Regions from separate parts of the Crossiella sp. NPDC003009 genome, predicted to be linked through region 1. Evidence: riboswitches for the same ligand, from Rfam matches in the RefSeq annotation. Region 1 holds a riboswitch; the other holds the start of a gene.
The links. A riboswitch is a leader RNA that binds a small molecule or an ion and turns the genes downstream of it on or off. The one in region 1 is predicted to bind glycine.

Region 1 (4,591 bases):
CCCGCACCGGACTGGTCTCGCCGACCATAAGGAGTGCCCACGGCTCCGGCAGCCAGCGCCTGTACTCCTTCAAGGACATCCTGGTCCTGAAGGTGGTCAAGCGGCTGCTCGACACCGGCGTCTCGCTGCAGAACATCCGGGTCGCGGTGGACCACCTGCGCCGCAGGGGCGTGCGCGACCTGGCCCGGATCACGCTGTTCAGCGACGGCACCACGGTCTACGAGTGCACCTCCCCCGAGGAGGTGGTCGACCTGCTGCAGGGCGGTCAGGGCGTGTTCGGCATCGCGGTCAGCGGGGCGATGCGCGAGATCAGCGGCACCATCCACGAGTTCCCGGCCGAACGGGCCGACGGCGTGGAGCTGCTGCCCGGCGAGGACGACGAGCTGGCCCGCAAGCGCCGCGACCGGCAGACCGGCTGAACCAGTTCTGCCCCTAGGGTGTGTCCGCCGGGTCACGCCTGCGATAGCCGCGCCGGTTTGGCCGCTGACGGCACGGCCGGAACACCCGGATACGCCCGGTATGAGGGCGTCCCGGCCGCGCCGCCAGCGACCAAACCGATCACGACTCTCGCAGACGTGACCCAGCGGACACACCCTGGTTCAGTTCTGGCTGAAACCCCTCGGAGCGGCCGTTCGCCGCTGCTTAAGCTCCCGCTGACGGCTGCCCAGGGAGCAGCCGCCCGCACTTGGGGGTTCCACCATGACTCGACGTCTGCTGACTGTGGCCGCGCTCGCCCTGGCCGCTTTCGGCGTCTCCGCTCCGCTGGCCCAGGCCGCGCCCGCGCCGATCAGCTTCGGGCACGAGCAGGGCAAGTTCACCGGCACCAAGGACACGGTGTGCAACCCGATCATCGGTTGCACCTACAAGCTCGAGGGCACGCTCAGCACCGCGGGCGCGGACTGCTACCAGGTCCAGTGGACCGCGGGCAGCGGCTGGGGCGCGGTCAACGTGCCGCCGGCCTGCGGCGCCGGCGAGCACCGGGTGGCCCGCGGCTTCCCGTGGCCGGGCGCCCGCCCGACCGCGTTCCGGCTGTGCCTGGTCAGCTCGGACGGCGCGGTGCGTTCCTGCGGCGCCCAGCAGGCTTCCTGACCCGCGCCGCCGCCGCGCGCATCCCGGCAGGCTGCGCGCGGTGGCGGCCCGGCCACGCCCTGTGTCCGTTCGCGACCACGGCCGGTGACCTGGTGTTCTCGGGCACGTCGGAAACTTCCGGTTAACTCAGGCGGGGTAGGATTCGCGCGTAGTCGTGATCCCCACGCGGGAGAGCCCGGACCGGAGCCATCGGTCCGGCGCCGAAGGAGCAACTCCTCCCCGGAACCTCTCAGGCCAAGCGGACCGTGTGGGCAGACACCTCTGGAAAGCGGTCCGCGTTCGCGTGGACCCGCCGACGGTGCAAGTCCGGCGCCGCACTGGCCGGGTGAAGCTCTCAGGCGCCCGGAAACCGGGTACGGACAGAGGGGGAGGGCAGTTCCGCATGCCCACCCCTAGGCGCCGGAGGCGAGAGCATGACCCAGCCGAACCCCGATCGCATCCCCTTGGCCGCGCTGGAGCACGGCACTCCTTTCGCCGACCGGCACGTCGGTCCGCGGCCGGCTGAGCTGGCCCGGATGCTCGACGTCATCGGGGTCGGCTCGCTGGAGGAGCTGGCCCAGCGGGCGGTGCCCCGGGTGATCCGCGAGGGTGAGCTGTCCCTCGCGCTGCCCGCGCCGGCCACCGAGTTCGAGGCGCTGGCCGAGCTGCGCGCGCTGGCCGACCGGAACACGCTGCGCACCCCGATGATCGGCCTCGGCTACTACGGCACCATCACCCCGCCGGTGATCAAGCGGAACGTGCTGGAGAGCCCGGCCTGGTACACCGCCTACACCCCGTACCAGCCGGAGATCTCGCAGGGCCGCCTGGAGGCGCTGCTCAACTTCCAGACCATGGTCGCCGACCTGACCGGCCTGGAGACCGCGAACGCCTCCATGCTGGACGAGGGCACCGCGGCCGCCGAGGCCATGACGCTGGTGCGCCGGGCGGGCAAGGCCAAGTCGCCGCGGTTCGTGGTGGACGCGGACAGCCTGCCGCAGACCATCGCGGTGATCGAGACCCGCGCCGAGCCGCTGGGCATCGAGATCGTGCTCGCCGACCTGGCGCAGGGCCTGCCCGAGGGCGAGTTCTTCGGCGTGCTGCTGTCCTACCCCGGCGCCGGCGGCGAGGTCCGCGACTACCGGGCGCTGGTGGAGCAGGCGCACGAGCGCGGCGCCCAGGTCGCGGTGGCCGCCGACCTGCTCGCGCTGACCCTGCTGACCCCGCCGGGGGAGTGGGGCGCGGACGTGGTGGTGGGCACCACGCAGCGCTTCGGTGTGCCGATGGGCTTCGGCGGCCCGCACGCCGGGTTCATGGCGGTGCGCTCCGGCCTGGAGCGGCAGCTGCCCGGCCGCCTGGTCGGGGTGAGCGTGGACGCCGACGGCAACCCGGCCTACCGGCTCGCGCTGCAGACCCGTGAGCAGCACATCCGCCGGGAGAAGGCGACCAGCAACATCTGCACCGCCCAGGTGCTGCTCGCGGTGATCGCCGCGATGTACGCGGTCTACCACGGCCCCGACGGCCTGCGCGCCATCGCCACCAGGGTGCACCGCCTGGCCGCGGTGCTCGCCGCGGGCCTGCGCGCCGGTGGCGTGGACACCAAGCACGACCGCTTCTTCGACACCGTGCTCGCGCACGTGCCGGGCCGCGCCGCCGAGGTCGTGGCGAACGCCCGCGCCCTCGGCGTCAACCTGCGCTTCGCCGACAACGACCACGTCGGCATCGCCTGCGACGAGACCACCACCCGCGAGCACCTCGCCCTGGTGTGGCAGGCCTTCGGCGTCACCGGCGAGGTCGACGCGCTGGACGCAGAGACCGCCGACGCGCTGCCGGCCGAGCTGGTCCGCACCTCCGACTACCTGACCCACCCGGTGTTCCACACCCACCGCTCGGAGACCGCGCTGCTGCGCTACCTGCGTGGCCTCTCCGACAAGGACGTGGCCCTGGACCGCAGCATGATCCCGCTGGGCTCCTGCACGATGAAGCTGAACGCCACCACGGAGATGGAGTCCATCACCTGGCCGGAGTTCGCCAACCTGCACCCCTTCGCACCCGCCGCCGACGCCGCGGGCCTGCTGTCCCTGGTGCACGACCTGGAGGCCTGGCTGGCCGAGGTCACCGGCTACGACGCGGTCAGCGTGCAGCCCAACGCGGGCAGCCAGGGCGAGTTCGCCGGCCTGCTGGCCATCCGCGCCTACCACCGCAGCCGCGGTGAGCAGGCCCGCGACGTCTGCCTGATCCCGTCCTCGGCGCACGGCACCAACGCCGCCAGCGCGGTGATGGCCGGCATGCGGGTGATCGTGGTCCGATGCGATGACAAGGGCAACATCGACCTGGGCCACCTGCGCGAGACCGTTCAGGCCCACCGCGACGACCTGGCCGCCATCATGATCACCTACCCGTCCACGCACGGCGTGTACGAGGAGACGGTGGCCGAGGTGTGCGCGCTGGTGCACGAGGCGGGCGGCCAGGTCTACGTCGACGGCGCGAACCTCAACGCCCTGGTCGGCCTGGCCCGTCCCGGCAAGTTCGGCAGCGACGTCTCGCACCTGAACCTGCACAAGACCTTCTGCATCCCGCACGGCGGCGGCGGCCCCGGCGTCGGCCCGATCGGCGTCCGTGAGCACCTCGCGCCGTTCCTGCCCAACCACCCGCTCCAGCCCACCGCGGGCCCGGCCACCGGCGTCGGCCCGATCAGCGCCGCCCCGTGGGGCAGCGCCTCGATCCTGCCCATCTCCTGGGCCTACGTCCGGATGATGGGCCCCGACGGCCTGCGCCGCGCCACCCTGACCGCCGTCGCCGCGGCGAACTACGTGGCCCGCAAGCTCGACGAGCACTTCCCGGTCCTCTACACCGGCGAGGGCGGCTTCGTCGCCCACGAGTGCATCCTGGACCTGCGCCCCATCACCAAGGCCACCGGCGTCACCGTCGACGACGTGGCCAAGCGCCTGGCCGACTACGGCCTGCACGCCCCCACCATGTCCTTCCCCGTGGCGGGCACCCTCATGGTCGAACCCACCGAGAGCGAAGACCTGGCCGAGCTGGACCGCTTCTGCGAGGCCATGATCGCCATCCGCAAGGAGATCGACAAGGTCGGCGCAGGCGAGTGGCCGGTGGAGGACAACCCCCTCCGCAACGCCCCGCACACCGCCGAAAGCCTGACCGGCGACTGGAACCACCCCTACACCCGCGCCGAGGCCGCCTTCCCGGTCAAGACCGACCGCCCGAAGATCTGGCCCCCGGTCCGCCGCATCGACGGCGCCAAGGGCGACCGCAACCTGGTCTGCTCCTGCCCGCCGATCAGCGCCTTCGAGAGCTGACGGACAGACAGACAAACAAAGAACACCGCCGAGCGCCCCGGGCCGAAAGGTCCGGGGCGCTCGGCGTAGTCCCCCCGGGGTTCGCGACAAGAGACCAGCAGCCGGGCTGGCTTTTCAAAACATGTCCGAAGTCTTGAGGTTCCCCATGCCCGTCAACCTGGAGACATCGCACCACATCCCCGCGAGCAGACGCTCACAGCAACCGC
Region 2 (4,591 bases), on a different contig from region 1:
TGGATGGCCAGCCGCTCGGAGACGTCGACGTGCTCGCAGCCACCGTAGTAGCGCTTGCCGGGGTAGCCCTCGGCGTACTTGTTGGTCAGCACCGAGCCCTGCGCCTCGAGCACGCCCACCGGGGCGAAGTTCTCCGAGGCGATCATCTCCAGGGTGGACTGCTGGCGGCGGAGCTCGGCGCCCAGGACCTCGGCGATCTCCGGGTCGATCTGCGCGAGCGGAGTGTCCAAAGTGGACATGATCGGGTCTCCCTTTCAGCCTGCGGTCAGCTCGTCGTAGGCATCCGGCGTGAGCAGCTCTCCGTCCGAACCCGCGCGGTTGATCTTGATCAGCCACCCGGCTCCGAACGGGTCGGAGTTCAGCAATGCCGGATCCTCGGCCACCGCCTGGTTGACCTCGGTCACCGTTCCCGCGACCGGGGCCAGCAGGTCGCTGACCGATTTCGTCGACTCGATCTCACCGCACGCCTCTCCGGCGCTGACCACCGCCCCCACCTCGGGCAGCTGGACGAACACCACGTCGCCGAGCGCCTCGGCGGCGTAGGCGGTGATGCCCACGGTGGCCACCTCGCCCTCGGTGATCCACTCGTGGTCCTTGGTGTAGCTCAGTTCACGGGGCACAGACACAGCGGTATTGCCTTTCGCGGGGAAGTTTCGCAGGTCAGCGGGAGCGCTTGTAGAACGGGACGGCGACCACTTCTGCCGGTTCGGCGTTGCCGCGCACGTCCACGACCACCTCGGTGCCCGCGTCGGCGTGCGCGTGGTCGAGGTAGGCGAGCGCGATCGGGTGACCGAGGGTGGGGGAGGGCGCGCCGCTGGTGACCTCGCCCACCACGGTGCCGTCGGCGAGCTTGACCAGCTGCCCGGCCCGCGGACTGCGACGGCTCTTGCCGGCCAGCCCGACCAGCGCGCGGGTGGTGTGCGTGCGCGCCTCCAGCGCCGAGCGGCCGACGAAGTCGCCGAGCTTGTCGAAGCGGACTACCCGGCCCAGCCCCGCGTCGAAGGGGGTCACCCCGACGTGCAGCTCGTTGCCGTAGAGCGGCATGCCCGCCTCCAGTCGCAGGGTGTCCCGGCAGGCCAGCCCGGCGGGCTTGAGGCCGAGCGGCTCACCCGTCTCGGCGATCCGCTGCCAGACCGCACCGGCCAGTTCGGCGGCCACGTAGACCTCGAAGCCGTCCTCGCCGGTGTAGCCGGTGCGGGCCAGGAACACGTCATGCCCGGCGATCACCGCGGGGCGTCCGGCGTAGTACTTCAGGTCGGTGAGGTCCTGCCCGGTGACCGCGGTCACGATCTCCGCCGACGCCGGGCCCTGCACCGCGATCAGCGCGGTCTCCGCGGACCGGTCGAGGACCTCGGCGGCCAGGCCGTGCGCCCGCTCGCCGAGCAGCGCCCGCACCAGCACCGCGTTGGAGGCGTTGGCCACCACCAGGAACTTCCGCTCGGCCTGCCGGTAGACCACCAGGTCGTCCAGCACTCCACCGTTGGTGTGGCAGAGCATGGTGTACCGCGCCCGGCCGACCGCCAGCGAGCCGATCGCGCCGACCAGCGCGTAGTCCAGCACCCGCCCGGCCTCGGGACCGGTGACCTCGATCTCGCCCATGTGGCTGAGGTCGAACAGCCCGGCGGCCTCCCGGACCACCTTGTGCTCGGCCAGCTCACTGCTGTAGCGCAGCGGCATCGACCAGCCGGCGAAGTCGGTGAACTGGGCGCCCAGCGCGACGTGCTGGGCGTGCAGGGGGCTGCGGCGGGACGCGCCGAGTCCGGTCACGGGAGGCTCCTGGGGTCGAGGCGTCGACGGGCATGCGGACGCCGCTGGCGAGCCTCCCCGCTCTGTCATGGGACCTGAGAGCTTCCCCGCGCGAACACGGGTTGCACCGTGGGTGAGGTGGGCGAACCCACCTGCTTTCCAGAGTCGCCTCGCTCGAACGGTGACGTTGCCTGAGAGTTTCCGGGGAGAGGTTGCTCCTTCGGCGTCCCGTGCGTGCTGCGTGCCGGGATCTCTCCCGCCCGAGCTCAAACGGCCGATATGCGGTTGTGCCGCGAACCTTCCGGGACACCCCGTGGGTCTGTCAACCCCTGGGCAGCTCGACCTTGACCCGCAGCCCGCCGTCCGGCCGCCGGTGGGCCTGCACCGTGCCGCCGTGCGCGCGGGTGATCGAGTCCACGATGGACAGGCCCAGTCCGGCGCCTTCGCCCTTGTCGGTGCGGCCCTCGCCGCGCCGGAACGGCTCGAACAGCTGCGGGATCTGCTTCGCTGGCACCTTGGGGCCGGTGTTGGACACGGTGAGCCCGCCGAAGGCGTCGGTGCGCACCCACACCGTGCCGCCCTCGGCCAGGTTGTGCCGGATCGCGTTGGAGACCAGGTTGGCGACCAGCTGGGTGAGCAGCACCCGGTCCCCGGAGACGGTCGCCTCGGTGAGCCGCACCTGGAGCTCCACCTGCCTGCGCTCGGCCTCGGCCCGGTACTGCTCGACCGCCTCGCCGACCACCGCGTGCAGCTCCACCTCCGCGCGTTTCTCCAGGCCGCGGTCGCTGCGGGCGAGCACCAGCAGCCCGTCGATGAGCCGCTCGATCCGCCGGTTCGCGGTGAGCAGCTGCTCCCTGATCTCGGCCGCCTTCTCCGGGCTGGGGTTCCCGGCCAGCCCGATCTGCACCGCGGCCCGCTGCACCGCCAGCGGCGTGCGCAGCTCGTGCGAGGCGTTGGCCACGAACCGGCGCTGGCTGTCGAAGGAGGACTCCAGCCGGTCCAGCATCCGGTCGAAGGTCTCGGCCAGCTCGGTCAGCTCGTCCGGCGGGCCCTTCAGCGCCAGCCGCTCGTGCAGGTTGGTCGAGGACAGCCGCTGCGCGGTGGCGGTGATGGTGTGCAGCGGCCGCAGCACCCGGCCGGAGAGCCACCAGCCCGCGGCCACCGACAGCGCGGCCACGCCGACCAGGGACAGGATGGACACCAGCAGCAGGGTGTCCAGCGTGGTGGCCTCCACCGCCCTGGTCACCTCGCCCGCCGGCACGAAGCCCAGCGTGCCGTCCGGGTTGTACCCGCGGACCGCGACCGAGGACGGCACGGTGTCCATCGGCATGGCGCGGCCCATCGTGGTCGCCAGCCGGAACGAGAGCTGGTCGCGCACCAGCAGGTAGATCACGGTGAGCAGCACCGCGCCGCTACCAAGGAACAGCGCGCCGTACAGCGCGGTCAGCTTGACCCGGACGGTCAGCCGGGCTGGGCGCTCAGATGCGGTAGCCGGCACCGGGCACCGTCTCGATCACCGGCGGCTCGCCGAGCTTGGCGCGCAGCTTGGACATGGCCACCCGCACCGCGTTGGTGAACGGGTCCGCGTGCTCGTCCCAGGCCAGCTCCAGCAGCCGCTCCGAGCTGACCACCGCGCCCTGGGCGCGCAGCAGCACCGACAGCACCGCGAACTCCTTGGGGGACAGGTCGATCCGCCGCCCGTCCCGGCTGACCAGGCGGTTGGCGGTGTCCAGCCGGACGCCGTTGCGGCTGAGCACCGGCGGCAGCGCGGGCTGGCTGCGCCGCCCCAGCGCCTGCACCCTGGCCAGCAGCTCCGGGTACTCGAACGGCTTGGTCAGGTAGTCGTCCGCGCCGAGCTGGAGACCGTCCACCTTGTCCTCCAGCGACCCGGCCGCGGTGAGCATCAGCACCTTGGTCCGGCTGCCCCTGGTGGCCAGCTCGGCGCACACGTCGTCGCCGTGCCGCCCCGGCAGGTCGCGGTCGAGCACCAGCACGTCGTAGTCGTGCACGGCCAGCCGCTCCTGCGCGGACAGGCCGTCGAAGACCACGTCCACCGCCATCGCCTCCGCCCGCAGCCCGGAGGCCACCAGCTCGGCCAGCACGACCTCGTCCTCGGCCACCAGAACCCGCATGCCACCGAGTATGCGCGGGCGGGGGGTTTCCGGAATGTTTCCGTCGGCGGAGAGCCTCCGGAAACACCCGTCCGCGTAGACCTGGCACCACAACGCCGGGCCAACGGGTCCGACGCGGTGAGGAGGAACGATGAACACGCTGACCCGGCTGGGCCTGGGTGTCACCGCGCTGGTGACCGCCTTCACCCTGAGCGCCTGTGGTGGTGGCGAGGACAAGGCCGACGGCCCGGCCAGCCTCAACGGCGGCAACAAGGGCACCGAGCAGAAGGCAGGCGCGGACGACGTGCCCAAGGACCCCAAGGCGGCGATGCTGAAGTTCGCCGCGTGCATGCGGGAGAACGGCGTCGACTTCCCCGACCCCGACCCCAACTCGGGCGGCATGGCGCGGGCGATCCCGATGGAGGGCGACCACGCCAAGATGGACAAGGCCAACGAGGCCTGCAAGAAGTACCTGCCCAAGAGCGACTTCGACCCCAACGACCCGAAGGAGAAGGACAAGCGGGCCAAGATGAACCAGTGCCTGCGGGAGAAGGGCATCGATATCAAGGAGGCCGAGGGCGGCAACGGGGCCACCATCAACCTGGGCGATGACAAGGACAAGGCCGAGAAGGCCATGAAGGAATGCGGCATGGGCGACGCGGGCATGGCCGGGGCGGAGCCGGTGAAATGACCGAACCGCGACGCCCACGCCGCCGCTGGCCGTACGTGGTGCT

Region 2: another riboswitch for glycine. It lies ahead of gcvT (glycine cleavage system aminomethyltransferase GcvT); the one in region 1 lies ahead of gcvP (aminomethyl-transferring glycine dehydrogenase).

What each region holds. Positions count from the first base shown of each region.
Region 1 is NZ_JBSFUA010000042.1:75,282-79,872, forward strand. It holds gene ACWDY5_RS32390 (MerR family transcriptional regulator) at 1-419, shown strand, start outside; gene ACWDY5_RS32395 (hypothetical protein) at 700-1,089, shown strand; glycine riboswitch at 1,246-1,345, shown strand; glycine riboswitch at 1,346-1,459, shown strand; gene gcvP (aminomethyl-transferring glycine dehydrogenase) at 1,503-4,385, shown strand.
Region 2 is NZ_JBSFUA010000004.1:242,232-246,822, forward strand. It holds gene glyA (serine hydroxymethyltransferase) at 1-239, opposite strand, end outside; gene gcvH (glycine cleavage system protein GcvH) at 255-626, opposite strand; gene gcvT (glycine cleavage system aminomethyltransferase GcvT) at 661-1,767, opposite strand; glycine riboswitch at 1,820-1,915, opposite strand; glycine riboswitch at 1,916-2,015, opposite strand; gene ACWDY5_RS07130 (sensor histidine kinase) at 2,069-3,244, opposite strand; gene ACWDY5_RS07135 (response regulator transcription factor) at 3,225-3,878, opposite strand; gene ACWDY5_RS07140 (hypothetical protein) at 4,009-4,548, shown strand; gene ACWDY5_RS07145 (peptidoglycan-binding protein) at 4,545-4,591, shown strand, end outside.